Regions from separate parts of the Enterobacter sichuanensis genome, predicted to be linked through region 4. Evidence: predicted binding sites of a transcription regulator. Region 4 holds the regulator's gene; each other region holds the start of a gene.

The links. Region 4 encodes CRP, which controls carbon source genes, mostly activating them, when cyclic AMP is high. Its sites were predicted from a motif close to ATGTGANNNNNNTCACAT; they were not measured.
Region 1: cdd (cytidine deaminase) is a predicted target of CRP. The motif match lies at 1,620-1,637, and genes of this name have one in related genera.
Region 2: rbsD (D-ribose pyranase) is a predicted target of CRP. The motif match lies at 4,609-4,626, and genes of this name have one in related genera.
Region 3: hpt (hypoxanthine phosphoribosyltransferase) is a predicted target of CRP. The motif match lies at 5,618-5,635, and genes of this name have one in related genera.

Annotation. Positions count from the first base shown of each region.
Region 1 is NZ_CP027986.1:3,154,368-3,161,871, forward strand. Features, by position in the region: gene dusC (tRNA dihydrouridine(16) synthase DusC) at 1-311, opposite strand, end outside; gene C1N69_RS15215 (CidA/LrgA family protein) at 479-874, shown strand; gene C1N69_RS15220 (CidB/LrgB family autolysis modulator) at 871-1,566, shown strand; gene cdd (cytidine deaminase) at 1,696-2,580, shown strand; gene sanA (outer membrane permeability protein SanA) at 2,708-3,427, shown strand; gene C1N69_RS15235 (glutamine synthetase family protein) at 3,548-4,936, shown strand; gene mglC (galactose/methyl galactoside ABC transporter permease MglC) at 4,986-5,996, opposite strand; gene mglA (galactose/methyl galactoside ABC transporter ATP-binding protein MglA) at 6,012-7,504, opposite strand, start outside.
Region 2 is NZ_CP027986.1:4,671,404-4,678,907, reverse strand. Features, by position in the region: gene viaA (ATPase RavA stimulator ViaA) at 1-902, opposite strand, end outside; gene ravA (ATPase RavA) at 896-2,392, opposite strand; gene kup (low affinity potassium transporter Kup) at 2,615-4,483, shown strand; gene rbsD (D-ribose pyranase) at 4,709-5,128, shown strand; gene rbsA (ribose ABC transporter ATP-binding protein RbsA) at 5,136-6,641, shown strand; gene rbsC (ribose ABC transporter permease) at 6,646-7,504, shown strand, end outside.
Region 3 is NZ_CP027986.1:783,462-790,965, reverse strand. Features, by position in the region: gene C1N69_RS03735 (fimbrial protein) at 1-135, shown strand, start outside; gene C1N69_RS03730 (fimbrial protein) at 159-713, shown strand; gene C1N69_RS03725 (fimbrial protein) at 780-1,886, shown strand; gene C1N69_RS03720 (PTS sugar transporter subunit IIA) at 1,895-2,335, opposite strand; gene C1N69_RS03715 (ABC transporter permease) at 2,441-3,211, opposite strand; gene C1N69_RS03710 (ABC transporter ATP-binding protein) at 3,208-4,134, opposite strand; gene can (carbonate dehydratase) at 4,242-4,904, shown strand; gene hpt (hypoxanthine phosphoribosyltransferase) at 4,953-5,489, opposite strand; gene C1N69_RS03695 (glucose/quinate/shikimate family membrane-bound PQQ-dependent dehydrogenase) at 5,698-7,504, shown strand, end outside.
Region 4 is NZ_CP027986.1:4,305,808-4,313,311, forward strand. Features, by position in the region: gene C1N69_RS20950 (ABC transporter ATP-binding protein) at 1-1,893, shown strand, start outside; gene C1N69_RS20955 (hydrolase) at 2,005-3,027, shown strand; gene C1N69_RS20960 (YheU family protein) at 3,024-3,242, shown strand; gene C1N69_RS20965 (phosphoribulokinase) at 3,273-4,142, shown strand; gene C1N69_RS20970 (OsmC family protein) at 4,209-4,613, opposite strand; gene crp (cAMP-activated global transcriptional regulator CRP) at 4,925-5,557, shown strand; gene C1N69_RS20980 (YccS/YhfK family putative transporter) at 5,615-7,504, shown strand, end outside.

The sequences.
Region 1 (7,504 bases), 1.2 Mb from region 4:
TTCACCAGCTTCGACGGGCAGCCGCAGTTGAGATCCACGCCGTAAGAGCCCAGTTCAACCGCACGGGCGGCGTTTTCCGCCAGCCATTCCGGATACTGACCGAGCAGTTGAATACGCACCAGCGTGCCGGAAGAGGTCCGGCTGTTGTTGTGCAGCTCGGGGCACAGGCGGAAGAAGGATTTTACCGGCAACAACATATCGACCACGCGCAGAAACTCCGTCACGCAGAGATCGTAATCGTTCACCTCGGTCAGAAGCTCGCGCACGAGGGAGTCGAGCACGCCTTCCATTGGGGCCAGTAAGACACGCATAGCAGTACCTGTAAAAAAAGACGCGCTATAGTATCTGCTCTCCGGGTATGTGGAAAGCACGACGTTCCATTCAGGAATGTCTGGTATGCTCAAATTTCATGATGTGATCCGTGGCACATTTTCAGGTTTAATTGTATGATGAATGCGTTTCAGCAAGGACTATCACCATGAGTAAATCATTGAACATTATCTGGCAATATCTGCGCGCATTCGTCCTGATTTACGCCTGTCTGTATGCCGGGATTTTCATCGCGTCGCTGCTGCCCATTACTATTCCCGGCAGCATTATCGGTATGCTGATCCTCTTTGTTTTGCTGGCGTTGCAAATTTTGCCCGCAAAGTGGGTCAACCCCGGCTGCTTTGTCCTTATTCGCTATATGGCGCTGCTTTTCGTGCCTATCGGCGTCGGGGTCATGCAGTATTTTGATTTGCTCAAAGCCCAGTTCGGCCCGATTGTGGTCTCCTGCGCGGTCAGTACGCTGGTGGTTTTCCTGGTGGTGAGCTGGAGTTCGCATCTGGTGCATGGTGAACGCAACGTGATCGGGGAGAAAACAAAAAAATGATAGCCAATATCTGGTGGTCGCTGCCGTTAACCCTGGTGGTGTTCTTCGCCGCACGTAAACTTGCCGCACGTTTCAAAATGCCCTTGCTGAACCCGCTGCTGGTGGCGATGGTGGTGATTATCCCGTTCCTGCTGCTCACCGGCATTCCTTACGAACGCTATTTTGCTGGCAGCAAAATCCTCAACGACCTGCTGCAGCCCGCCGTTGTCGCGCTGGCGTTTCCTTTATATGAACAGCTGCACCAGATCCGCGCTCGCTGGAAATCCATCATCACCATCTGTTTTGTCGGCAGCCTGGTGGCGATGATTACAGGGACATCGGTGGCGCTGTTGATGGGGGCTTCCCCGCAGATTGCGGCGTCTATCCTGCCGAAATCGGTGACCACGCCTATCGCGATGGCGGTCGGCGGCAGCCTCGGCGGTATTCCGGCCATCAGCGCAATGTGCGTGATTTTCGTTGGCATTCTTGGCGCGGTATTTGGTCATACCCTGCTGAACGCCATGCGTATCCATACGAAGGCTGCCCGGGGATTGTCGATGGGTACCGCCTCGCATGCGCTGGGCACCGCCCGCTGCGCGGAGCTGGATTATCAGGAAGGGGCGTTTAGCTCCCTGGCGCTGGTGATCTGCGGGATTATCACCTCCCTGCTGGCCCCGTTCATTTTCCCGCTGATTCTGGCGGTGATGGGCTAAAATTTGCGATGCGTCGCGCAAATTTCATTTTGATTTCATAAGTTGCATACATAATGAGAAGTGGATCACATATAAAGCCCTGACGGCTCCGTAAACTACCGATCCATTAACCTTTATGAGGCAAACGCCATGCACCCACGTTTTCAAGCTGCTTTCGCCCAGCTTGCAGAGAATTTGCAGTCAGCCCTGGCTCCCGTTCTGGCAGATGCACACTTCCCCGCCCTGTTGACGGCGGAGCAGGTCACGATGCTGAAACAGGCAACGGGACTGGACGAAGACGCGCTGGCTTTCGCACTGCTGCCCCTGGCCGCCGCCTGCGCGCGGGCCGATCTTTCCCACTTCAACGTCGGCGCCATTGCACGCGGGGTCAGCGGTACCTGGTACTTCGGTGGTAATATGGAGTTTCTGGGCGCAACCATGCAGCAAACTGTTCACGCCGAGCAGAGCGCCATCAGCCACGCCTGGCTGCGCGGTGAAAAAGCACTGAGCGCCATTACCGTGAACTACACCCCTTGCGGTCACTGCCGTCAGTTCATGAACGAGCTGAACAGCGGTCTGCAGCTGCGCATCAACCTGCCGGGCCGCGCGCCGCACACGCTGGCGGATTACCTGCCAGACGCGTTTGGCCCGAAAGATCTGGAGATCAAAACGCTGCTGATGGACGAGCAGGACCACGGTTTCGCCCTGTCCGGCGATGACCTGTCCCAGGCGGCCATTCGCGCTGCCAACAAGAGCCATACCCCGTACAGCAAGTCCCCGAGCGGGGTGGCGCTACAGTGCCGCGATGGGCGCATCTTTAGCGGCAGCTATGCGGAGAACGCGGCGTTTAACCCAACGCTACCGCCACTGCAGGGTGCCCTCAACCTGCTGAGCCTGAACGGCTATGACTATCCTGACATTCAGCGCGCCATTCTGGCAGAGAGAGCCGATGCGCCGCTGATCCAGTGGGACGCCACCGCCGCGACGCTCAAGGCGCTGGGCTGTACGATGATTGACCGCGTACTGCTTGCCTGATTCCTTCCGGCGGGCAGAAATGCCCGCCAGTTTGCTGAAAAACCCCTCAGTTGAGTCGCTGTTTCTTGCGCTAACCAGGCGGGTAAAGTAGCCTGAGTTAAATTCATCTTCGGTACGAGCCATCTGCATGTTAAAGCGCGTGTTTTACAGCCTGTCTGTCCTGGTCGGCATACTGCTGTTGATCGTGCTTGGTCTCGACCGCTGGATGAGCTGGAAAACCGCCCCTTACATCTTTGATGACCTGCAGGACCTGCCTTACCGTCAGGTGGGCGTGGTGCTCGGCACCGCCAAGTATTACCGCACCGGCGTCATCAACCAGTATTACCGTTACCGCATTCAGGGCGCGCTGAACGCCTACAACAGCGGCAAAGTGAACTACCTGCTGTTAAGCGGGGATAACGCCCTGCAAAGCTATAACGAACCGGTGACGATGCGTAAGGATTTGATTGCCGCGGGGGTGGACCCTGCTGATATCGTCCTCGACTACGCCGGGTTCCGCACCCTCGACTCCATCGTGCGCACGCGCAAAGTCTTCGACACCAACGACTTCATCATCATCACCCAGCGCTTCCACTGCGAGCGCGCGCTGTTTATCGCCCTGCATATGGGTATTCAGGCGCAGTGCTACGCGGTGCCATCGCCAAAAGATATGCTCAGCGTGCGCGTTCGCGAATTTGGTGCCCGCTTTGGCGCCCTGGCAGACCTCTATATTTTCAAACGCGAACCGCGCTTCTTAGGCCCGCTGGTGCCGATTCCGGCGATGCATGAAGTGCCTGAAGACGCTCAGGGTTACCCGGCGGTGACGCCAGAGCAACTGCTTGATATGCAGAAAAAAGAGAAAAAATAGCCCGCCTTTATACTTTCTTTACGACGGGCGTGACGCTTTTTATCCCGCCTTTACGCCGGCTCTTTTACGCTGAGTTCACTGCCGCTACGGCTTCATTGAAGAATGACTATGAACTCGATAATGAATGCGTTTTTCCTGAAAAGTCTCCGCCCGTATTTTAACTTTCCCGGTTTATCACTCCCCGGCGCACTGAATTCCGGTCTCTGGCTTGATGAAAAAATTGATGCCCTGCAGCACAACATTGCCGTGGAAGTGGCCGATTACCTGGAACGCTACCCGCAGACGAAGCACGTTGACGTTTATCTGAATGATATCAACGGCACGATGCGCGGCAAACGCCTCTCGGTAGAGAGCATGCTGACGCTGGAAAACGGCTGTTATTTTCCGCTCTCCGTCTATTCGATGGACCAGAAAGGACAAATCGCCGCTTCGCTGCCTGATGAACCCGACCGCCTTTGCGTCCCCGTCGCCGGCTCCCTGCGTCCCTGTCCACACGATCCACAGCACAACGCGCAGATCCTGCTGACGATGAAAGACAGCGACGAGAAACCCTGCCCGCTTGAGCCGCGTGTGATCCTGCAGACTATACTTTCCCGCTTCCACCAGCACGGGCTCTTCCCGGTTATTGCCCCGGAAATCGAGTTCTACCTGACGGAACAGGGGCGACAGGATTCGCAAAATCCGGGCTGCTTTCATATGGATACCCCGAGCGCGCACGCGGCGCTGTTTGACGAACTGGAACAGCTGGCACACCTTCAGCGCATTCCGCTCACCGGGATCGTGGCGGAAGCCGAGCCCGGTCAGTACGAATTAAACCTGAAGCATAGCCATCACGTTGTTGAGGTCTGTGATAACGTGCTGGCGCTGCGCCGCCTGGCCCGATACGCGGCGGAAAAACACGGCCTGCAGGCCAACTTTATGGCCAAGCCTTTCAGCCAGCTCTCGGGCAGCGGTTTTCACGTCCACTTCAGCCTCAATGACAGCCGCGGCAACAACCTCTTTGCCTCACCGGTGAATGCGCTTAACAGCATGATGCGTTTATGTATCGCGGGCCAGCTGGCGCTGATGCCCGCCTCCGTCGCCATTCTTGCGCCGGGCGTCAACGCGTTTCGTCGTTTGCGTAAAAACCTGACGGAGCCCCTCTTTCACTCCTGGGGTTATAACACCCGTACCGCCGCCCTGCGGATCCCCTGCTCGGATGACAGCAACCGTCGCATTGAGTACCGTCTGGCCGGAGCTGATGCCAATCCCTATCTGGTGGTTGCAACCCTCCTGACCGGCATGCTGTACGGGCTGGAAAATATCGACGAGGAGGCGTTGGCTGAACCGCAGCAGGACCAACCCGACCTGCCGCTGTTTCAGCAGGAAGCGATTGAGACCTTCGCCCGCTGTCAGTATCTCACCGACAGCCTGGGTGAGGCCTTTTCTGAACAGTGGGTTGCCTGCAAGCTCTCAGAACTCGACTGGTTTGAGCGCATTGTGACCCGGGAGGAGTCAAATCTGGCGTAGGGCATAAAAAAGCCCGCTCGTTGAGCGGGCCGGAGGAGACGGATGAGGCTTACTTCTTACGCGCGTATTTCAGTGAATCCAGCGCGACCGCGAAGATGATGATGGCGCCCTTGATGATGTACTGCCAGTACGGGTTTACGCCGATATAGGTCAGACCGTAGTTGATGACGGTGAAGATGATCACACCGGTCACCACGCCGAGTACGGTACCCACACCACCGCTGAAGGAGACGCCGCCCACCACGCAGGCTGCGATCGCATCCAGCTCATACATGAAGCCAAGGTTGTTGGTTGCAGAGCCGATACGGCCCGCTTCCAGCATCCCGCCGAAGGCGTAGAACACCCCGGACAGGGCATAGATGATGAGCAGGTTCAGGGCAACGTTGACGCCGGAGACTTTCGCCGCTTCCGGGTTACCCCCGATAGCGAAGATGTTTTTACCAAAACGCGTTTTGTTCCACAGGATCCAGACGAAGGCCACCGCAATCAGGGCATAGAAGGTGATATACGACAGGCGGAAGCTGCCCAGCGCGATAAACCCTTGCGTAAAGCTTGAGAAGCCGCTGTCAAAGCCCGAAATAGGAGACGCACCGACAAAGTCGTAGTACAGGGAGTTGATACCGTAAACGATGATCATCGTACCCAGCGTGGTGATAAATGGCGTCACGTTCAGGTAGGCGATGATAATACCGTTGATCAGACCAATCACCGCACCGATGGCGCAGACAATCAGGATCACCACGAAAATGGGCATGGTGGCCATTTCCGGGAAGACCTTGTTGGCGTTTTCCATCGACTGCAGCAGGGTTGCCGCGATAACCGCCGCCAGGCCGACCTGGCGACCGGCAGAAAGGTCTGTCCCCTGGGTGACGATCAGGCCCGCTACGCCCAGCGCAATGATAATACGCACGGAGGACTGGGTCAGGATGTTACTCAGGTTCAACAGGCTTAAGAACGTAGGGTCCTGGAAAATGATGATGGCCAGCAGTACTAAAAGAACAACGTAAATACCGCCTTCTTTCAGGTAAGTGAGAAAACTTTTTTTATTTAACGCACTCATGAGGAGCCCCTGATCTTAAAGGTGCAAAGACGCAAGACGCAAAATTTCGTTTTGCGTTGTCGTTTTGGTGTCAACAATACCGGCAACGAGACCATTGCTCATAACCAGAATACGATCTGTGATCCCTAACAATTCCGGCATTTCGGAAGAAATAATAATGATCCCTTTATTCTTTTTCGCCAGCTCGGCAATCAGTTGATAAATTTCAAACTTCGCGCCGACGTCAATACCGCGGGTAGGCTCATCCAGCATCAGAATCTCTGGCTGGGTTAATAACCAGCGGCCGATAATGACTTTCTGCTGGTTACCGCCCGAAAGCGAACCGATCTGAGTGCGGTGCCCTGGCGTTTTCACGCGCATGGAGTCAATAACCCATTGGGTATCGCTCTTCATGCGGGAGTTATCCAGCAGCCCGACTTTGTTTTTATAATTGCGAATATTAGAAATTAACGAGTTAAAGTTAATATCCAGATACGCATAAATACCGGTCGAACGACGCTCTTCCGTTACCAGCGCAAAACCATTATTAATGGCTTCGTTGGCGTTGTGGTTGTTAATCTTTTTGCCGTGCAGCGTAATCGTGCCTTCGGCTTTCTCACGAATGCCAAACAGGGTTTCCACGATGTCGGTACGCTTTGCCCCCACCAGACCGGCAATGCCCAGGATTTCACCCTTGTGCAGGTCGAAGGAGACATCGCGGATAGAGGGCTGACGCAGCGAAGTCAGGTTGCGGACTTCGAGGATCACTTCACCCGGTTTATTTTCTTTATCCGGGAAGCGCTGGTTCAGGGAACGGCCCACCATCATGGCGATGATCTTGTCCATGTCCAGCCCTTCGAGCGGCTGCGTGGCAATCCACTGACCGTCGCGCAAAATGGTTATCTCATCACACAGCTGGAAGATCTCTTCCATTTTGTGGGAGATATACACAATGCCGCAGCCGCGTTCTTTAAGCTTACGGATAATGGTAAAAAGGTGATTAACCTCTTTTTCCGTCAGTGACGATGTCGGTTCGTCCATGATGACGATTTTCGCATCATAGGAGAAGGCTTTAGCAATTTCGATCATCTGCATCTGGGATACGGATAATGTTCCCACGCGAGCGCGCGGATCGATATCAATATCCAGCTCATCGAAAATCGCTTTGGTGTCTCGATACATTTTGTCCTGATCGACAAAAACACCTTTGGTGGGATAACGTCCCAACCACATGTTATCCATAACTGAACGCTGCAGTACCAGGTTTAATTCCTGGTGAACCATCGAGATACCGTTTTCCAGTGCTTCTTTCGCTGAATGGAAATCGATCTCTTTCCCCTGAAAAAGAATGCTGCCAGAATCTTTTTGATAGATCCCAAAAAGGCATTTTAATAATGTTGATTTACCCGCACCGTTCTCCCCCATTAAAGCATGAATAGAGTGAGGACGAACTTTTAAATTAACGTTATCGAGTGCCTTAACGCCGGGAAATGACTTGTTGATGCCGTTCATTTCCAACAGGTATTCAC
Region 2 (7,504 bases), 370 kb from region 4:
CGCCAGGCTTCGCCGTGCAGGCGATAGGTAAGCAGCTGCTTTTCCACCAGCCGACGGTAAAATTCATACTCCAGCTCGGTCATCCCGAGTGTGCTCAGCTCCGTCGGCAGCAGACGCAAAATGTCATCGCTCTGCTGGAGCCCGTCGACCTGCTCGGGCACGGTAGCCGGTTCGCGCACCAGGGTGCGGAAAGTTTCCATTGGGGCATCTTTCTTTGGGACCGATTTTGCCTCCCTGGAGCGGCCCAGCTGTTCTGCAAGCTTCATCAGCTCGGGCTGCTGCGCCAGAAAATCCCCGTACCTGACGATCAGCTGATAGTCCCCGCGCCGCAGCTGACCGGCGCTCATATCCCAGAGTCGTCCGGCGGCGTTCTCATTTTCCACCAGCACCTGCTCCAGCTGGCCGCTTAAGGTCATGCGTTCCTGCACTTCGCTGAGCAGTTGCTCACGCTCTTCATCCAGCAACTGCTGGTTGAGGGTTGTGGCCTGCACCACCAGGCTGAGGCGCCAGCGCTGTAAAAAGAGCGTGTGCAGAGCAGGGGTAAAGGTGGCGTTATCCGTGACCAGCGCCCGGGCCTGGCTGGCGAACGGCGAGTGAACGTTATCGAGCAGCGTCAGGGTTTGCGGGAGCTGAACGATAAACTGCGACGTGGAGAGCCGCTGGCACTGCTGGTAACAGGCTACCTCTTCCGTTAACTCAGGAGGCACTTCGGTCTCTTTAAACCGCTGACGCAGGTTTTCCCGCCAGCGTGGGAGATCGTCCGTCATCGCTTTTTTAAGCTTCGGAAATTTTTCAAAGAAGGCTGCCAGCTGCGGCGAAGCCAGAAGGGTAATCACCACCTCTTCGATCAACCCTTCCTCGCTGACGGCCAGCATGACGTTAAGCGTATCCAGAGTTAGCATTGACGCGCCTGTTTGATCTGCGCGCTGACATCCTGCAGGCTGGCTTCGATGCGACCTAACCAGTCGCTATGAATAAAGAGGCATTTTTGCTGCTCGCTGAAGCGGGTGTGCTGCTGGTGCCATTCTGTATCCAGCGCTTCCAGCTGCTGCTTAATCTCTTCGGGAACGCTGTCTGAGGCGGTGCCAGGAAGCGCAAGACGCGATCCCTGCAGGCTGACGTCGCGGATCACCAGGTGCTGGCTACTGTCCACTTCCATATTAAGCGGCTGCGCGAAACCGATGCCGTTGAGTTTTCCCCGGATCTCTCCGCCCTTATCCAGCCACTGGGCCAGCGCCTCACGCTCAAGCGTAATGTGCACGACCTGCATGTCATGCAGCTTGAGCGGCTGCTGAAGCAACAGCGTCAGCGTCGGGCTGGTCAGTTCAGCGGGTAACTCATAGTGCGGTTTACGGGCGAACATTCCCCCCAGACGATTCACCTTCAGCGCGGTTTTATCGCTTTGCTGCTGCTGGAGCTGAATGCGCCGCTGGGCGATGGCCCCCAGCTGGTTGAGCATCGCCTGCTGCCCCCAGGCGTGTCCGGTCATCAAAACCTCAAGCTGCTGCTGCATCAGGTTCATGCCTTCTGCATCGTGCCAGAGGCAATCTTTCAGCAGGATCAGGTCGATGGGCGCAACGGCATCACGCCCGCTGAACAGGGCGCTGGCCTGCAGCAGGCGGATTGCTTTTTTCCAGCGGCGATCGGAGACATAGGGCGCGGAGGGAAGGAGATCGAGCTGCTGACGCAGGAGGTAGATCAGCTCAAAGACCGCGTCCGGCAGTTTGATTTTGCCAATGTCCTGCTGCCACTGGTGATACTCCTCATCCGTCACCTGCAGTGAAGGGGCAACCGGGTTTTCATTCTCATCCTGCTGGCTGACCAGCATGGAACGGAAATTGGATTTATCCTGCACTTTGTCCAGCCACAGACGGATCAGCATACGGTCATACAGCGCTTCCAGGCTGCTGTCGGCTTCAGGCAGTTCGTTTGAGGCTGCCACCAGCAGGCGCATCGGGATTTTCTCTTCGCTGGCGCCGTTGCGGAACCGACGTTCGTTTATCGCTGTGAGCAGGGTGTTCAGAATCGCCGGTCCCGCTTTCCAGATCTCATCGAGGAAAACAATCTCCGCCTCCGGAAGATACCCCTCGGTCAAACGCTGATAACGCCCCTCATCTTTCAGCGCCTGGATGGAGAGCGGGCCGAAAACTTCTTCAGGGGTGGAGAATCGGGTCATCAGGTATTCGAAGGCGCGGGCATTCTGAAAAGCAAACTTTAACCTGCGGGCTATCAGGCTCTTGGCAATGCCAGGGGGGCCGAGCAGAAACACGCTTTCCCCGCTCAACGCCGCCAGCAAACAGAGGCGGATGGCGTGGCTACGCTCGAAAAGGCCTTTCTCCAGCGCGCTGCTGAGGCGGGAAATTCTTTCTGCTAATAAATGTGAGTGAGCCATAATAGTTTTGCATCCTTTCGCCGTCGTGGCGGCCAATTGAAGCGAGTATAGACGTTTCAGTCAGGGCTGGTAATAGACTGAAGTGCGGCGCAATTTTCTTTGCGCTACATTAATGCGGTTGCATTTAGGGGTTCGATTTTGCAACGAATCGTGCATACTGTGCGCTTTTTGTGGACCAAGGGACCAGGAACACATTTGTTATTCAAACGAAAAGACTAGTCTATGAGCACTGATAATAAGCAATCATTACCCGCAATAACGCTTGCGGCGATCGGGGTTGTCTACGGTGATATCGGCACCAGCCCGCTTTATACGCTTCGTGAATGTTTGTCCGGCCAGTTTGGCTTTGGTGTTGAACGCGATGCCGTATTTGGCTTCCTGTCCCTCATCTTCTGGCTGCTGATCCTGGTGGTTTCTGTTAAATATCTCTCCTTCGTGATGCGGGCGGATAACGCAGGTGAAGGTGGGATCCTGACGTTGATGTCGCTGGCCGGGCGCAACACCTCGGCCAGAATGACCTCTGTGCTGGTTATTATCGGTTTGATTGGCGGCAGCTTCTTCTACGGGGAAGTGGTGATAACGCCGGCTATTTCGGTGCTCTCGGCAATAGAGGGGCTGGAGATTATCGCGCCGCAGCTCGATACGTGGGTGGTTCCGCTGGCAATCATCGTTCTGACGCTGCTGTTTGTGATCCAGAAACACGGTACCGGGCTGGTAGGGAAACTGTTCGCACCGATTATGCTGGCCTGGTTCCTGATCCTGGCAGCGCTTGGTTTACGCAGCATTATCGCTAACCCGGAAGTGTTGCATGCGCTGAACCCCTACTGGGCGGTGCATTTCTTCCTCGAGTACAAAGTGGTCTCCTTCGTTGCGCTGGGGGCGGTTGTGCTCTCCATCACTGGCGTTGAAGCGCTGTATGCCGACATGGGGCACTTTGGGAAACTGCCTATTCGTGTGGCATGGTTTATCGTGGTGCTACCGTCGCTGGTGCTGAATTATTTCGGTCAGGGGGCGCTGTTGCTCAAAAACCCGGAAGCGATTAAGAACCCGTTCTTCCTGCTGGCGCCAGACTGGGCGCTGGTACCGATGCTAATCCTGGCGACGCTGGCGACAGTCATTGCCTCTCAGGCGGTGATTTCCGGGGTGTTCTCGCTGACGCGCCAGGCTGTGCGTCTGGGGTACCTCTCACCGATGCGCATTATCCATACCTCAGAGATGGAGTCGGGTCAGATCTACATCCCGTTCGTTAACTGGCTGCTCTATTTCGCGGTAGTGATTGTGATCGTCAGCTTCGAGCACTCCAGCAACCTGGCGGCGGCGTACGGTATCGCCGTAACGGGAACCATGGTGCTGACGTCCCTGCTCTCCACCACGGTGGCGTACCGAAACTGGCACTGGAATAAATTTCTTGTGGCAATGATTCTGGTGGGCTTCCTCTGTATCGATGTGCCGCTGTTCTCGGCAAACCTCGACAAGATTGTTTCCGGTGGCTGGCTGCCGCTGACGCTGGGTCTGGTGATGTTCATCGTTATGACCACATGGAAGAGCGAGCGTTTCCGTCTGCTGCGCCGTATGCATGAGCACGGCAATTCTCTTGAGGCGATGATTGCTTCACTGGAAAAATCACCGCCGGTCCGCGTACCAGGTACCGCGGTATACATGTCTCGAGCCCTGAACGTGATCCCGTTTGCGTTGATGCATAACCTCAAGCACAACAAGGTCTTGCATGAACGCGTCATTCTGCTGACACTGCGCACCGAAGATGCGCCGTATGTACATAACGTTCGCCGGGTGCAGATCGAGCAGTTGTCACCGACCTTCTGGCGCGTGGTGGCGAGCTACGGCTGGCGTGAAACGCCAAACGTGGAAGAGGTATTCCACCGCTGTGGTCTGGAAGGGCTGAGTTGCCGGATGATGGAGACGTCATTCTTTATGTCGCACGAGTCGCTGATCATCGGCAAACGCCCGTGGTATCTGCGCCTGCGCGGCAAGCTGTACCTTATCCTGCAGCGTAACGCCCTGCGTGCGCCTGACCAGTTCGAGATCCCGCCTAACCGCGTGATTGAGCTGGGAACGCAGGTCGAGATTTAAGTCTTCGTGCGGCCTGATGCCCTCACCCCGACCCTCTCCCACGGGAGAGGGCGCAAACATAAAAAACGGTAACCTGACGGTTACCGTTTTGCATTTACCCCCCCTCCATTTCACTTAGCGAAACGTTTCGACGTTGATCACAAATCTGTTACGTCACGGTGGTTTTCTGAACACTCTTAAGACTAAACTGATATCAGCGAAACGTTTCGCTAGTGGAGCAAGAAAATGAAGAAAGGCACGGTTCTCAACTCAGAAATCTCGTCGGTTATTTCCCGTCTTGGGCATACCGATACGCTGGTGGTTTGCGATGCAGGCTTACCGGTTCCGCGCAGCACAACCCGTATTGATATGGCATTAACCCAGGGCGTGCCCTCGTTTATGCAGGTACTGGATGTTGTGACCGCGGAGATGCAGGTTGAGGCAGCCATTCTCGCCGCGGAAATCAAACAACATAATCCGCAACTCCACGAAACGTTGCTCAGTCACCTTGAGCAGCTGCAACAACACCAGGGAAACACCATAGAAATTCGTTACACAACGCACGAACAATTTAAACAACAAACCGCAGACAGTCAGGCGGTGATTCGCAGCGGGGAGTGTTCCCCGTATGCGAATATTATTCTCTGTGCTGGTGTCACCTTCTGAGGCCATCATGGACGCATTACTGCAACTCAAAGGGATCGATAAATCGTTCCCGGGCGTAAAAGCCCTCTCCGGTGCGGCGCTGAACGTCTACCCCGGGCGCGTGATGGCGCTGGTGGGTGAGAACGGCGCTGGCAAATCCACCATGATGAAAGTGCTGACCGGTATCTATCAACGCGATGCCGGTTCACTCATCTGGCTGGGTAAAGAGACCACCTTCAACGGCCCGAAATCCTCACAGGAAGCCGGTATCGGTATCATTCACCAGGAACTGAACCTGATCCCGCAGCTTACCATTGCGGAGAACATCTTCCTTGGCCGTGAATTTGTGAACCGGTTTGGCAAAATCGACTGGAAAACCATGTATGCCGAAGCGGACAAATTGCTGGCGAAGCTGAACCTGCGCTTTAAGAGCGACCGTCTGGTCGGCGATCTCTCTATCGGCGATCAGCAGATGGTGGAAATCGCGAAGGTGCTGAGCTTTGAGTCGAAGGTCATCATTATGGATGAGCCGACCGACGCCCTGACGGATACCGAAACCGAATCCCTGTTCCGCGTCATCCGCGAGCTGAAATCGCAGGGCCGCGGGATTGTCTATATTTCTCACCGCATGAAAGAGATCTTCGAGATCTGCGATGACGTTACCGTTTTTCGCGACGGGCAGTTTATTGCCGAGCGCGAAGTGGCCACGCTGACCGAAGATACGCTCATCGAAATGATGGTGGGACGCAAACTTGAAGATCAATACCCGCACCTGGATAAAGCGCCGGGCGAGATCCGCCTGAAGGTGGACAATCTCTGCGGTCCGGGTGTGAACGACGTGACCTTTACCCTGCGCCAGGGCGAGATCCTGGGCGTGGCGGGCCTGATGGGCGCCGGCCGTACCGAGCTGATGAAAGTGCTTTACGGCGCGCTGCCGCGCACCAGCGGGTATGTCACCCTCGACGGTCGTGAAGTGGTGACCCGTTCGCCTCAGGATGGTCTCGCGAACGGCATCGTCTATATCTCCGAAGACCGCAAGCGCGACGGCTTAGTGCTCGGTATGTCGGTGAAAGAGAACATGTCGCTTACTGCGCTGCGCTATTTCAGCCATAGCGGCGGTACGCTGAAACACAAAGACGAACAGCAGGCGGTCAGCGATTTTATCCGTCTCTTTAACGTCAAAACACCGTCGATGGAGCAGGCCATCGGCCTGTTGTCCGGCGGGAACCAGCAGAAAGTGGCGATTGCGCGCGGTCTGATGACGCGCCCGAAAGTGTTGATCCTTGACGAGCCGACCCGCGGCGTAGACGTGGGGGCGAAGAAAGAGATCTATCAGCTGATTAACCAGTTCAAGGCCGACGGGCTGAGCATCATTCTGGTCTCTTCCGAGATGCCAGAAGTATTAGGCATGAGCGATCGCATTATCGTCATGCATGAAGGGCATCTCGGCGGTGAATTCACTCGCGAGCAGGCCACCCAGGAAGTTCTGATGGCTGCCGCTGTGGGCAAGCTTAATCGCGTGAATCAGGAGTAAGAAGATGACTACCCAGGCTGTCTCTGGTCGCCGTTATTTCACAAAGGCATGGCTGATGGAACAAAAATCGCTGATTGCCCTGCTGGTGCTGATCGCGATTGTGTCGACCATGAGCCCGAACTTTTTCACCGTTAATAACCTGTTCAACATTCTGCAGCAGACCTCCGTGAACGCCATTATGGCGGTCGGGATGACGCTGGTGATTTTGACCTCAGGGATCGATCTGTCCGTCGGTTCCTTGCTGGCGCTCACCGGTGCGATCGCCGCTTCCCTTGTCGGAATTGAAGTCAATGCGCTGGTGGCCGTGGCGGCAGCGCTGGCGGCAGGGGCGGCAATTGGTGCCGTGACCGGCGTGATTGTGGCGAAAGGCCGCGTCCAGGCGTTCATCGCGACGCTGGTGATGATGCTGCTGCTGCGCGGTGTGACCATGGTTTATACCAACGGCAGTCCGGTGAATACCGGTTTTACTGATAATGCCGATCTGTTTGGCTGGTTCGGTATTGGTCGTCCGCTGGGTATCCCTACTCCGGTCTGGATCATGGCTATCGTCTTCCTGGCGGCGTGGTACATGCTGCATCACACTCGTCTGGGTCGTTATATCTATGCCCTGGGCGGTAACGAGGCGGCAACGCGTCTGTCCGGGATTAGCGTGAATAAAGTCAAAGTTATCGTTTACTCCCTGTGTGGTCTGCTGGCTTCTCTGGCGGGTATCATCGAAGTGGCGCGCCTCTCCTCCGCGCAGCCAACGGCGGGGACGGGTTATGAGCTGGATGCCATTGCGGCAGTGGTGCTGGGCGGTACGAGTCTTGCGGGCGGTAAAGGTCGCATTGTTGGGACATTGATCGGCGCACTGATTCTTGGTT
Region 3 (7,504 bases), 1.2 Mb from region 4:
CGGCTGGTATGGACACCAGCAGAAATCAGCGCAAAAGAAGTTGGACTCGTGGCCACGATGGTAGAAACCGTAGCCAATCAAGCCACAACGGGCTCATTCAGAGCCATTGCGACGTTTAACTTCAGTTACGAATAACGGTACAGGGAAAGGAGCGAGTAATGCGTAAACATCTGACGGCTTTAACAATGGCGATTTGCGGTGGACTGTTGTCCTTCGCCTCACAGGCACAGATCAGCGGTACATCCAGTCTGACGGCAACATTTGAAACCAATGTTGTGCCTGGCACCTGTACCGCAGAAATTCAGGATTCCACAGGCAATGCATCGACAGAAATTAATTTTGGCGATGTGTTCAAGTCCGATCTGACGGCGAAAAGCCGTATCGAAGCCTTTAAACTGAATTTCAGCAACTGTTCGGGGGTGAAAAGCGCCACCGTGCAGGCCACCCCGGGCGCAGGCACAACCTGTTCTACCGGATCCAGCGACAAATTTGGTTCAACACACGGAACGGCTTTCGAAGTCTGGAAAGGTCTTGCCGACACCGGCACCGTTCTCAATTGCACCACCCAACCCACCCAAAACGTGACGATCAGTTCGGGTTCCGGTTCGCTGGATATGAATGCGCGTATTGTTATTGCCGATGGAAAAACCATTGCCGATGTTACGCCTGGTGCGGTGACATCCCTGGTAACGTTCATGGTGACCTATCAGTGAAACCAGAGAGGAATTGTCCGGACGGATGCCGGCAGTTCCTTTCTTTTTCTGCGTAGATTTCAACTTATGATAAAAAAGAGTGCTTTCAATGCCCTGGTGATGCTTCTGGTATTTGCCGCCTTTGGAATGCTGTGCCGCCCGGCATTGGCCGATCAAAGCTGTTATATCGAAAGCAATAACGCGGGCACGTATACCACCGGAAGCTCATCGCTTCTTAACCTCTCGACAAATAAAGTTTCCACGCCAACGAGCCTGGATGTGACATCCACGTATGTGATCCAGTTTATTACCAGCAACCCAATAGGCTGTAAAAACTGGAACCCCTACGACAATACCGTCCACTTTACGAATGCCGCAGGGAATTTGCTCGATACGCAATACACCACGCCAGAGGGCAACGCTCTGCTTAAAACCACGGTGCCGGGCATTGACTACACTGTCGAGTTAATGTGTTACGTATCAGATGGTTGCGGTTCATCGCATCCAACGATTGATCTCTATCTGAAGGGAGGAAATGGCACGGATAATACGGTGCCATCACAAAGCAGTGGGGCTCCCTATGCCGATGCCGACAGCCAATGGAAGCTCAAATTTACGCTCTGGATCACGCCACAATTTAAACCGCAGAAAGGTATCAATACCGGAAACTCACTCGCCGGTACGATTGCCTATTTCCAAATTGGAACAAGCAGTCAGCCTAAAATTATCTTCAGTGCCACAACCAGCACGCTGAAATTTACGGTCCCGGCAAGCAGTTGCTCATTTGGTGTCGCGCAGGGTGATACCGTCTCGGGTAATAACGTTGCGCTGGGTGATTACTGGATAGATGATATTAAAAACAACAACACGCCGGTTATTCCCTTCTCAATCTCGCTTGCAAGCTGTTATACCCCCAAGCTCAGGGTGAAGATGACATCGGCCTTTGTTTCTCCGGATCAAAGCATGTTAGGACTGAGTAGCGGGAGCGCGGCAGGGGTCGCCGTCAGGATCATTAACACGGATACTGCCAGCGTGATGATCCCAAACAGTGAAACCAGTACCGATATTGATCGCAGCAGTGACTGGTCATCACTGGAGAATCTTCACTTTTCAGCCCAACTGTTATCCGATGGCGGGGCGATTAAAGCGGGCGATTTTAATGCAGCAGCCACCTTTTTGATGGATTATGAATAGCAAAAAGTTCAGTGGTTGTCGCGTTCGTGAAACAGGACAAAGGGCGGATTTTTTTGCTGCTGATGCCATAAACTGGTCACGCCGGGTTCGCCCTGCGCCACGATGGCATCACGAAATTCTGCGCTGCTCAATGACTCTCGCCGGGGATACATCAACTCGAGTAAGGCGAGATTAATTCCCGAGATGACCTCACAGCAGTCGTGTTTGTGGCTCAACAGGGCCGCTGCGCGATATGGCGCCGCACCTGATTTATCGGTAAGAAAAATAACGCCGTCACCGGTGTCCGTTTCATGCAGGGCATCGCACATCATTCGGCTGAGCATGTTGGTGCTCAAACCGCGCCAGTAATTGACGGCCCGACATTGCACCAGCGGACCAAACCTGGCTTCAAGCTTGTCCAGCATATCCTGCGCGTGTTCATCGAGGCAGGTGATAACCCATCCCAGCATAACTCTCTCCTTAGCAGGCAAGTAGTTTAGCGGAGTGAAGGTTAGCTTTCGGTGATAACTGTCAAAGAAAAGCGCCCGGCAAACAGAATGTCGCCGGGCAGAAGATTAGCTGCGCAGACCGCGCCCGCGCTGGATCAGATACCAGCACAGCAGGTAGAAGGCGATGATGAACACCACCAGCACCGCCACCGTGGTAAACAGCGGCACATCGGTGATCCCGAGGAAGCCAAAGCGGAAACCGCTGATCATGTAGACAATCGGGTTCAGGTGCGACAGCGCCTGCCAGAATGGCGGCAGCAGCGTCAGGGAATAGAACACCCCGCCCAGATAGGTCAGCGGCGTCAGCACAAAGGTCGGTATCAGGCTGATATCGTCAAACGTTTTGGCAAACACCGCGTTCAGCAGACCGGCCAGCGAGAAGAGGATCGCCGTCAGCAGCAGCGTCAGGGCCACAAACAGCCAGGAGTGCACCTGGAACGGCACGAAGAACAGCGAAATGGCCGTCACCAGGATCCCGACACACAAACCGCGCGCCACGCCGCCACCGACGTAACCCGCAATGATCACATGCGTTGGCACCGGTGCCACCAGCAGTTCCTCAATATTGCGCTGGAACTTGGCGCTAAAGAACGATGACGCCACGTTAGCATAGGCGTTGGTGATCACCGCCATCATGATCAGGCCCGGCACGATAAACTGCATATAGGTAAAGCCGTGCATTTCACCAATACGGGAACCAATCAGGTTACCGAAGATGATGAAATAGAGGGTCATGGTGATCACCGGCGGCACCAGGGTTTGCACCCAGATGCGCATAAAGCGGTTAATCTCTTTCGCCCAGATACTTTTCAGCGCGACCCAGTAAAGATGCGTCATGCCTTGTCTCCTTGTTTATCCTGCACCAGAGAGACAAACAGCTCTTCCAGTCGGTTCGCTTTGTTACGCATACTTAAAACCTGAATGCCCTGCGCGCTCAGTTGCGAGAACACGCTGTTAATTCCCTGCTCGCGCAAGACTTCCACTTCCAGCGTCGAGGTATCCACCAGACGATACTGGTACCCTTCAAGCTTCGGTAGCGGGCTTTTTGCCGCCAGATCGAGAATGAAGGTCTCTGATTTGAGCTTGGAGAGCAGATTCTTCATCGAGGTATTTTCCACCAGCTCGCCGTGCTGAATGATGCCGATGTTGCGGCACAGCATTTCCGCCTCTTCAAGATAGTGGGTGGTCAAAATAATGGTGGTGCCTTTGTCGTTGAGGTCTTTCAGAAAGCCCCACATGGAACGACGCAGTTCGATATCCACGCCCGCAGTCGGTTCATCGAGAATAAGCAGTTTTGGCTCGTGCATCAGCGCACGGGCAATCATCAGGCGGCGCTTCATCCCGCCGGACAGCATACGCGCACGTTCGTTACGCTTTTCCCACAGATCGAGCTGTTTGAGGTATTTTTCACTGCGTGCCAACGCCTCTTTTCGCTCAACGCCGTAATAACCCGCCTGGTTGACGACGATTTGCTGCACCGTCTCAAACGGGTTGAAGTTGAACTCCTGCGGGACCAGCCCGAGCTGGCGCTTGGCGTTCACCACATCTTTTTGCAGATCGTAGCCAAAGACGCTCACCCTGCCGGACGTTTTATTCACCAGCGAGCTAATGATACCAATGGTGGTCGATTTCCCCGCCCCGTTCGGCCCCAGAAGCGCGTAGAAATCCCCCGCCTCTACTTTCAGATCTATCCCGCGTAGCGCCTGAACGCCGCCCGGATAGGTTTTTTTTAGCTGCTCAAGCTCCAGTGCAATCGCCATGAAATAAACTTACCTTAGGTTCTGACACACGTTGTGTGGTTTCATTAAAAGTCGGGTTACCCTATAGTAGCGCAACGCAATTACTCGGTTACAGGTCGCTAACCTCCATGAACAACATAGATACACTCATCAGCAACAATGCACTATGGTCAAAAATGCTGGTGGAGGAAGACCCCGGATTTTTTGGAAAGCTCGCGCAAGCGCAGAACCCACGCTTTCTCTGGATTGGATGTTCCGACAGCCGGGTGCCGGCAGAGCGCCTGACAGGTCTTGAGCCCGGCGAACTGTTTGTTCACCGCAACGTCGCCAACCTGGTGATTCATACCGATCTCAACTGTCTTTCTGTTGTGCAGTATGCCGTTGATGTTCTGGAAGTTGAGCACATCATCATTTGCGGCCACTACGGCTGCGGCGGCGTGCAGGCGGCGGTCGAAAACCCGGAACTGGGGCTCATTGATAACTGGCTGCTTCACATCCGTGATATCTGGTTCAAACATAGCTCACTGCTGGGCGAAATGCCGCAGGAACGTCGTATGGATACCCTTTGCGAACTCAACGTGATGGAGCAGGTGTATAACCTGGGCCACTCGACGATCATGCAATCAGCATGGAAGCGCGGGCAGAAGGTCTCTATCCACGGCTGGGCGTACGGCATTCACGATGGTCTGCTACGTAACCTGGAAGTCACCGCCACCAACCGGGAAACGCTGGAGCAGCGTTACCGTTCAGGAATTGCCAACCTCAAGCTTAAGCATGTGAACCATAAATAAAGCCGGGGGTTTTCTCCCTCTCCCACAGGGAGAGGGCCGGGGCCGCAATTACTCGTCCAGCAATACCACTTTCCCAACATACGGCAGATGACGATAACGCTGCGCATAGTCGATGCCGTAACCGACAACGAACTCATCCGGGATAGAGAAACCCACAAACTCGACCGGCACCTGCACTTCACGGCGGTCTGGTTTATCCAGCAGGGTGCAGATAGCCAGCGATTTTGGCTCACGCAGGCCAAGGATCTCGCGCACTTTTGAGAGCGTATTGCCGGAGTCGATGATGTCTTCGACGATCAACACATCTTTGCCACGAATATCTTCATCCAGATCTTTCAGGATTTTCACATCACGGGTTGTGGACATGCCGCTGCCGTAGCTGGAGGCGGTCATAAAATCGACTTCGTGCGGCACCTGCACTTCACGGCACAGGTCTGCCATGAACATGAAAGAGCCACGCAACAGACCGACCAGCACCATTTCGCTGCCGCTGTCCTTGTAATGTTCGGTGATTTGACGACCCAGTTCGGCGATACGCGCTTTGATCTCGGCTTCCGGGATCATCACTTCAACAGTATGTTTCATATTACTAACCACATGATTTTGATGAAAATCTCTCAATGCGAATACAGGGTATTCCGACATCGATACGCAAGCCAACCATTATACCAGTAAATGGCTACGGCTGGCGCATGAGTTATAAAAAGCAAATATTGTGATTCCGATCACACTTGTTAATACCTATAATTAGATGCTAGCAAATTATTAACAAAAACTGACGAGTACACTTTCTATGGCTGAAACAAACTCTAAACAGCCGCGTCTACTGGTGACACTAACAGCGCTATTCGCCGCCTTCTGCGGCCTGTACCTGTTAATCGGTGGCGTCTGGCTGGTCGCGATCGGCGGCTCCTGGTACTACCCGATTGCGGGCCTGGTTATGCTTGGCGTAACCGTCCTGCTCTGGCGTAAAAAACAATCCGCACTGTGGCTTTACGCCGCATTACTCCTCGCAACCATGATCTGGGGCGTCTGGGAAGTCGGCTTCGACTTCTGGGCACTGACGCCGCGCAGCGACATTCTGGTGTTCTTCGGTATCTGGCTGATCCTGCCGTTCGTCTGGCGTCGCCTGATTGTGCCGTCCAGTGGTGCCGTTGCGGCGCTGGTGGTAGCCCTGTTAATCAGCGGCGGCATTCTGACCTGGGCCGGCTTTAACGACCCGCAGGAGATCAACGGGACGCTGAATGCAGAATCCACGCCTGCGGCGGCGATCTCGCAGGTCGCTGACGGTGACTGGCCAGCCTACGGGCGTAATCAGGAAGGCCAGCGTTACTCCCCGCTGAAGCAGATCAACGCTGACAACGTTAAAAACCTGAAAGAAGCCTGGGTATTCCGTACCGGCGATCTGAAGATGCCGAACGATCCGGGTGAACTGACCAACGAAGTCACGCCGATTAAAGTGGGCAACATGCTTTATCTGTGTACGGCGCACCAGCGTCTGTTCGCGCTCGACGCGGCCACCGGTAAAGAGAAATGGCACTTCGATCCGCAGCTGAACTCTAACCCATCCTTCCAGCACGTCACCTGCCGTGGCGTTTCTTACCACGAAGCGCGTGCGGATAATGCGAGCCCAGAGGTTATTGCCGACTGTCCTCGCCGCATTATGCTGCCGGTGAACGATGGTCGCCTGTTCGCGATTAACGCCGAAACGGGCAAGCTGTGCGAAACTTTTGCCAACAAAGGTATCCTCAATCTGCAGACCAACATGCCGGACACCACGCCGGGTCTGTATGAACCGACTTCACCGCCCATCATCACCGATAAAACCATCGTGATTGCGGGTTCGGTTACGGATAACTTCTCCACCCGCGAAACCTCTGGCGTTATTCGTGGTTTCGACGTGAACACCGGTAAACTGCTGTGGGCCTTCGATCCGGGCGCGAAAGATCCAAACGCGATCCCGTCGGATGAACACACCTTTACCTTTAACTCGCCGAACTCCTGGGCACCGGCCGCGTATGACGCGAAGCTGGATCTGGTCTACCTGCCTATGGGTGTGACCACGCCGGATATCTGGGGCGGAAATCGCACACCGGAGCAGGAGCGTTATGCCAGCTCCATCGTGGCGCTGAACGCGACCACCGGTAAACTGGCCTGGAGCTATCAGACTGTTCACCACGACCTGTGGGACATGGACATGCCGTCCCAGCCGACGCTGGCGGACATTACCGTTAACGGTAAAACCGTGCCGGTAATTTATGCTCCGGCGAAAACCGGTAACATCTTCGTGCTGGACCGTCGTAACGGCGAGCTGGTCGTCCCTGCGCCGGAAAAACCGGTTCCGCAGGGTGCAGCAAAAGGCGACTACGTCACCAGGACGCAGCCGTTCTCTGACCTGAGCTTCCGTCCGAAGAAAGACCTCAGCGGAGCAGACATGTGGGGTGCCACCATGTTTGACCAGCTGGTGTGCCGCGTGATGTTCCATCAGCTGCGCTATGAAGGTATCTTCACACCGCCGTCTGAGCAGGGCACGCTGGTCTTCCCGGGTAACCTGGGGATGTTCGAATGGGGCGGGATCTCCGTTGACCCGAACCGTCAGG
Region 4 (7,504 bases):
TCCTCGTTACAAATTCGTCGCGGTGTGCGCGTCCTGCTGGATAACGCCACTGCTACCATCAACCCGGGCCAAAAAGTGGGTCTGGTCGGCAAAAACGGTTGTGGTAAATCCACGCTGCTGGCGCTGCTGAAAAACGAGATTAGCGCGGATGGCGGTAACTTTACCTTCCCGGGGAACTGGCAGCTCGCCTGGGTGAACCAGGAGACGCCCGCCCTCAGCGAACCGGCACTCGACTATGTTATCGACGGGGACCGTGAATACCGTAAACTCGAGGCGGAACTCAATGCCGCTAACGAGCGCAACGACGGCCACGCCATCGCCACCGTTCACGGCAAGCTGGACGCCATTGACGCGTGGACCATTCGCTCCCGCGCCTCCAGCCTGTTGCACGGCCTGGGCTTCAGCAATGAACAGCTGGAACGCCCGGTCAGCGACTTCTCCGGCGGCTGGCGTATGCGCCTCAACCTGGCGCAGGCGCTGATCTGTCGCTCTGATCTGCTGCTGCTCGATGAACCGACCAACCACCTCGATCTCGATGCGGTTATTTGGCTGGAGAAGTGGCTTAAGAGCTATCAGGGCACTCTGATTCTGATCTCCCACGACCGCGACTTCCTCGACCCGGTGGTGGATAAAATCATTCACATCGAACAGCAAACGATGTTCGAGTACACCGGTAACTACAGCTCCTTCGAGCGCCAGCGCGCGACGCGTCTTGCCCAGCAGCAGTCCATGTACGAAAGCCAGCAGCAGCGCGTCGCGCACCTGCAGAGCTTTGTGGATCGCTTCAAGGCCAAAGCGTCTAAAGCGAAGCAGGCCCAGAGCCGCATCAAGATGCTGGAACGCATGGAGATGATTGCCCCGGCGCACGTGGACAACCCGTTCCACTTCAGCTTCCGCGCGCCGGAAAGCCTGCCAAACCCGCTGCTGAAGATGGAAAAAGTGAGCGCCGGATACGGCGATCGTACAATTCTCGACTCCATCAAGCTCAACCTGGTGCCGGGTTCACGTATTGGTCTGCTGGGACGCAACGGTGCCGGTAAATCCACGCTGATCAAACTGCTGGCGGGCGAACTTAACCCGGTCAGCGGCGAAATCGGGCTGGCGAAGGGCATCAAGCTTGGCTACTTCGCCCAGCATCAGCTGGAATTTTTACGCGCTGATGAATCCCCGATCCAGCACCTGGCGCGTCTGGCGCCGCAGGAGATGGAGCAGAAGCTGCGCGATTATCTCGGCGGCTTCGGCTTCCAGGGCGATAAGGTCACCGAAAACACCGAACGTTTCTCCGGCGGCGAAAAAGCTCGTCTGGTGCTGGCGCTGATCGTCTGGCAGCGCCCGAACCTGCTGCTGCTCGATGAACCGACCAACCACCTCGATCTCGACATGCGTCAGGCGCTGACCGAAGCGCTGATTGAGTTCGAAGGCGCACTGGTTGTGGTTTCGCACGACCGCCACCTGATCCGCTCCACCACGGACGATCTCTACTTAGTGCACGACGGCAAAGTCGAGCCGTTCGACGGCGATCTGGAAGACTACCAGCAGTGGCTGACGGACGTGCAGAAGCAGGAAAACCAGCCGGAAGAGCCAACGAAAGAGAACGCCAACAGCGCCCAGGCGCGTAAAGACCAGAAACGCCGCGAAGCGGAGCTGCGCACCCAGACGCAGCCGCTGCGTAAAGAGATTGCCCGTCTCGAAAAAGAGATGGAAAAGCTCAACGCCACGCTTGCTGCCGTTGAAGAGAAGCTTGGCGACAGCGGTCTGTATGACCAGAGCCGTAAAGCGGAGCTGACGGACTGCCTGCAAACCCAGGCGAAGACCAAATCGAACCTCGAAGAGTGTGAGATGGCCTGGCTCGACGCCCAGGAACAGCTGGAAGCGATGCTGCAGGCCGACTGAGTATTTGCCCCGTTTTGCGAACAGGATCCGTCCCTGGTTCGGAAATCCTGGCTAAACGGGGTACAATTCGGAAAGTATCGTAAATTTCCGACAAGAATCAGCATCGCGCTTATGACCCAAATCATTCCATCAGACTTCGACATTGCGGCCGAAGACAGCACTGAGTTCGTGCCTATGCGCGGCGTGGCCAATCGCCATTTGCAGACCATGCTGCCGCGACTGATCCGCCGCAAGGTTCAGTTCACCCCGCACTGGCAACGGCTTGACCTGCCGGACGGTGACTTTCTGGATCTCGCCTGGAGCGAAGCACCTGAGCAGGCCCGCCATAAGCCGCGCCTGGTGGTCTTTCACGGTCTGGAAGGCAGTCTGCACAGCCCTTATGCGCATGGGTTAATTGAGGCGGCAAAAGCGCGCGGCTGGCTCGGCGTGGTGATGCATTTTCGCGGCTGTAGCGGCGAACCCAATCGTCAGAAACGCATTTATCACTCGGGTGAAACCGAAGACGGTACGTGGTTTTTGCACTGGCTGCGGGATAATTTTGGCAACGTGCCAACCGCCGCCGTGGGCTACTCGCTGGGCGGCAATATGCTGGCCTGTCTGCTGGCCAAAGAGGGCGAAAGCGTACCGCTGAATGCGGCGGTCATTGTCTCCGCCCCGTTTATGCTGGAGCAGTGCAGCTACCATATGGATAAAGGCTTTTCCCGCGTCTATCAGCGCTATCTGCTCAACCTGCTGAAAGCCAACGCGGCGCGTAAGCTGAAGGCTTACCCGGATACGCTGCCGGTCAGCCTGCGCCAGCTGAAAAAGGTGCGCCGAATTCGCGAGTTCGACGATCTGATCACCGCCAAAATTCACGGCTTCGCCGATGCGATTGATTACTATCGTCAGTGCAGCGCCATGCCGCTGCTCAGCAAGATCACGCAACCGACGCTGATCATTCATGCCAAAGATGACCCCTTTATGGATCACCACTCGATCCCCGCACAGGAGTTTCTGCCCGACAACGTTCACTATCAGTTGACCGAGCATGGCGGCCACGTCGGGTTTATCGGTGGCACGCTGCGCCGCCCGAAAATGTGGCTTGAGACGCGTATCCCTGACTGGCTAACCCCTTATCTGGACGGTGCAAAATGATTATTCCCTGGCAGGATCTGGCTCCCGAAACGCTCGATAATCTGATTGAAAGCTTTGTATTGCGCGAAGGCACCGATTATGGTGAACATGAACGCTCGCTTGAGCAAAAGGTCAACGATGTAAAGCGCCAGCTGAAAAGCGGCGACGTGGTGCTGGTGTGGTCAGAACTGCATGAGACGGTCAATATCATGCCCCGCAACGCGTTTCACGGCTGATCTTCCACCCTTTTCAGTCAGGGAGTTGTTATGTCTGCCAGACATCCGATTATTGCCGTTACGGGGTCGAGTGGTGCGGGAACCACCACCACCAGCCTCGCCTTTCGCAAGATTTTCGCCCAGCTGAATCTCCGTGCGGCGGAGGTCGAAGGCGACAGCTTTCACCGCTACACGCGTCCGGAGATGGATATGGCCATCCGTAAAGCGCGCGATCTGGGTAAACACATCAGTTACTTCGGCCCGGAGGCCAATGACTTCGGCCTGCTGGAGCAAACCTTTATTGAGTACGGACAGAGCGGCAAAGGGCAGTCCCGCAAGTATCTGCATACCTATGATGAAGCCGTTCCCTGGAATCAGGTGCCGGGCACCTTTACTCCCTGGCAGCCGCTGCCGGAACCTACCGACGTTCTGTTCTACGAAGGATTACACGGCGGCGTGGTTACGCCGCAGCACGACGTGGCGCGCCACGTGGATCTGCTGGTCGGCGTGGTCCCAATCGTCAACCTGGAGTGGATCCAGAAACTGACGCGTGACATGAGCGAGCGCGGCCACTCACGCGAGGCAGTGATGGACTCGGTGGTGCGTTCCATGGAAGATTACATCAACTACCTGACGCCGCAGTTTTCCCGCACCCATATCAACTTCCAGCGCGTGCCGACGGTGGACACCTCCAACCCGTTCGCCGCCAAAAGTATCCCGTCGCTGGATGAGAGCTTTGTGGTGATCCATTTCCGCAATCTCGAAGGCATTGATTATCCGTGGCTGCTGGCGATGCTGCAGGGCTCGTTCATTTCTCACATGAATACATTAGTGGTGCCGGGCGGAAAAATGGGACTGGCAATGGAGCTCATCATGACGCCGCTGGTACAGCGACTGATGGAAGGGAAGCAGATCGCATAATCATATTCCCTCTCCCTGTGGGAGAGGGTTAGGGTGAGGGCATCAACACGCACGATGCCCAATCAATCACGCCTCAATCACTTCATACGAATGGGTGATTTTTACCGCCTTCTCCAGCATTAACGCCACAGAGCAGTACTTCTCCGCCGACAGGTCCACCGCGCGTGATACCGCCGTGTCTTTCAACGCTTTGCCGGTCACAACAAAGTGCAGATTAATATGGGTGAACAGGCGTGGCGCCTCTTCACGACGTTCTGAGGTCAGTTTAACCTCGCAATCTGTCACGTCATGACGGCCTTTCTGCAGAATCGACACCACGTCAATGGCGCTGCATCCCCCTGCCGCCATCAGCACCATCTCCATTGGGCTTGGCGCTTTATCGCCGGAGTTGCCATCCATCAAAATCTGGTGTCCGGAAGCGGACTCGCCCAGGAACGTTAAACCTTCAACCCATTTCACGCGCGCTTGCATATTCTTAAACTCCAACGTTGCATTTTTGGTGACAGATTACGCGTGCGTTACATTTCTCGCAATGGAAGGCGACCTGCATCATGCTGAAGCGAGACACCAGGAGACACGCGGCGAAAGCTATGCTAAAACACTCAGGATGCTACAGTAATACATTGACGTTACACGTGTATGCAGAGGACATCAAACTTTACTGGCTGCGAAACGTTACGGTAGCCGACTTCCCAGGGTATGGGTAAGAATTCGATTGCAACCCCAGAGTCCGGATGCATCTGATGACTCTGGTGACAGCTTATAACAGAGGATAACAGCGCATGGTGCTTGGCAAACCGCAAACAGACCCGACTCTCGAATGGTTCTTGTCTCATTGCCACATTCATAAGTACCCATCGAAGAGCACGCTGATTCACCAGGGTGAAAAAGCGGAAACGTTGTATTACATCGTTAAAGGCTCGGTGGCAGTGCTGATCAAAGATGAAGAAGGGAAAGAGATGATCCTTTCTTATCTGAACCAGGGCGATTTCATCGGTGAACTGGGCCTGTTTGAAGAGGGCCAGGAACGTAGCGCCTGGGTTCGTGCAAAGACAGCATGTGAAGTGGCTGAAATTTCTTACAAGAAATTCCGTCAGCTGATTCAGGTTAACCCTGACATCCTGATGCGTCTTTCTTCCCAGATGGCGCGCCGTCTGCAGGTCACCTCTGAGAAAGTGGGCAACCTCGCCTTCCTGGACGTGACGGGCCGTATTGCACAGACGCTGCTGAACCTGGCGAAACAGCCAGACGCCATGACCCACCCGGACGGCATGCAAATTAAAATTACCCGTCAGGAAATTGGTCAGATCGTCGGTTGCTCCCGTGAAACCGTAGGTCGTATCCTGAAAATGCTGGAAGATCAAAACCTGATCTCCGCCCACGGTAAAACCATCGTGGTTTACGGAACGCGTTAATTCCGCTCAAACGGCGTGTCACCGCAAGGTGTCACGCCGTTTTTGTCTCTACTCCCCATGTGGCGCAGGCTGATCTATCACCCGGAAGTTAACTACGCACTGCGACAAACGCTGGTGTTGTGTCTTCCTGTGGCCGTAGGCCTGCTCCTCGGACATCTTCAGCAAGGTCTGCTCTTTTCTCTGGTGCCCGCCTGCTGCAACATTGCCGGTCTGGACACGCCGCATAAGCGCTTTTTCAAACGACTCATCATTGGCGGTTCACTGTTTGCCGGCTGTAGTCTCGCCGTGCAGCTTCTGCTGGCGCGCGATATTCCGCTGCCGCTGATCCTGACCGTGCTGGCGATGACCCTGGGTGTCACCGCCGAAATCAGCTCGCTGCACGCCCGTCTACTTCCCGCCTCGCTGATTGCGGCCATTTTCACGCTGAGCCTCGCCGGAAATATGCCGGTGTGGGAGCCGCTGCTGATCTACGCGCTGGGGACATTATGGTACGGGCTGTTTAACTGGTTCTGGTTCTGGCTGTGGCGCGAACAACCGCTGCGTGAATCCCTGAGCCTGCTCTATGTGCAGCTGGCGGAGTATTGTGAAGCCAAATACACCCTGCTCACCCAGCATACCGATCCGGAAAGATCGCTGCCCCCGCTGCTGACCCGTCAGCAAAAGATGGTGGATCTGATAAGCCAGTGCTACCAGCAACTGCATATGCTCGCCGCCAACCAGAATCACGAATATAAACGGCTGCTGCGCACTTTCCAGGTGGGGCTGGATCTGCAGGAACATATCTCCGTAAGTCTTCACCACCCGCAAGAGGTGCAAAAACTGGTAGAGCGCAGCCACGCTGAAGCGGTGATCCGCTGGAACGCACAGACCGTCTCCGCGCGCCTGCGGATCCTGGCCGACGATATTCTCTATCACCGCTACCCCACGCGCTTTAACATGGACAAACAGCTCGGCGCGCTGGAGAAAATCGCCCGTCAGCATCCGGATAACCCGGTCGGTCAGTTTGCCGCCTGGCACTTCAGCCGCATCGCCCGCGTGCTGCGTACCCAGCGCCCGCTTTATTCCCGCGATCTGATGGCGGACAAACAAAAACGGCTTCCGCTGTTGCCCGCGCTCAGAAGTTATCTGTCGCTTAAATCGTCCGCCCTGCGCAATGCCGCACGGATTAGCGTCATGCTCAGTGTCGCCAGCCTGATGGGCATGGCGCTGCATCTGCCGAAACCCTACTGGATCTTAATGACCGTGCTGTTTGTCACCCAGAATGGCTACGGCGCCACGCGGGTGCGGATTCTGCACCGGGCCGGCGGAACGATGGCGGGGCTGATTATTGCGGGCGTGACGCTGCACTTCCACGTGCCGGAAGGCTATACCCTGGCAGGAATGTTGGTGATTACGCTGGTGAGCTACCTGATTATTCGTAAAAACTACGGCTGGGCGATGGTGGGTTTTACGGTGACGGCGGTGTATACCCTGCAGTTGCTCACGCTCAATGGCGAACAGTTTATTGTCGCCAGGCTGATTGATACCCTCATCGGCTGTCTGATTGCCTTTGGTGGTATGGTCTGGCTGTGGCCGCAGTGGCAGAGCGGGCTGCTCAGGCAGAACGCCCACGACGCGCTGGAGGCTGACCAGGAGGCTATCCGCCTGATTCTGAGCGATGATCCTCAGCCCTCCCCGCTGGCTTATCAGCGGATGAAGGTCAACCAGGCGCACAACGCCCTGTTCAACTCGCTCAACCAGGCGATGCAGGAGCCCGGCTTTAACTCGCACTATCTTGCGGACATGAAGCTCTGGGTGACGCACAGCCAGTTTATCGTCGAACATATCAACGCCATGACCACGCTCGCGCGTGAACATACCATGCTGACGCCAGACCTGGCGCAACGTTACCTGCAGTCGTGTGAGATTGCTCTGCAGCGCTGTCAGCAGCGTCTGGAGTATGACGCG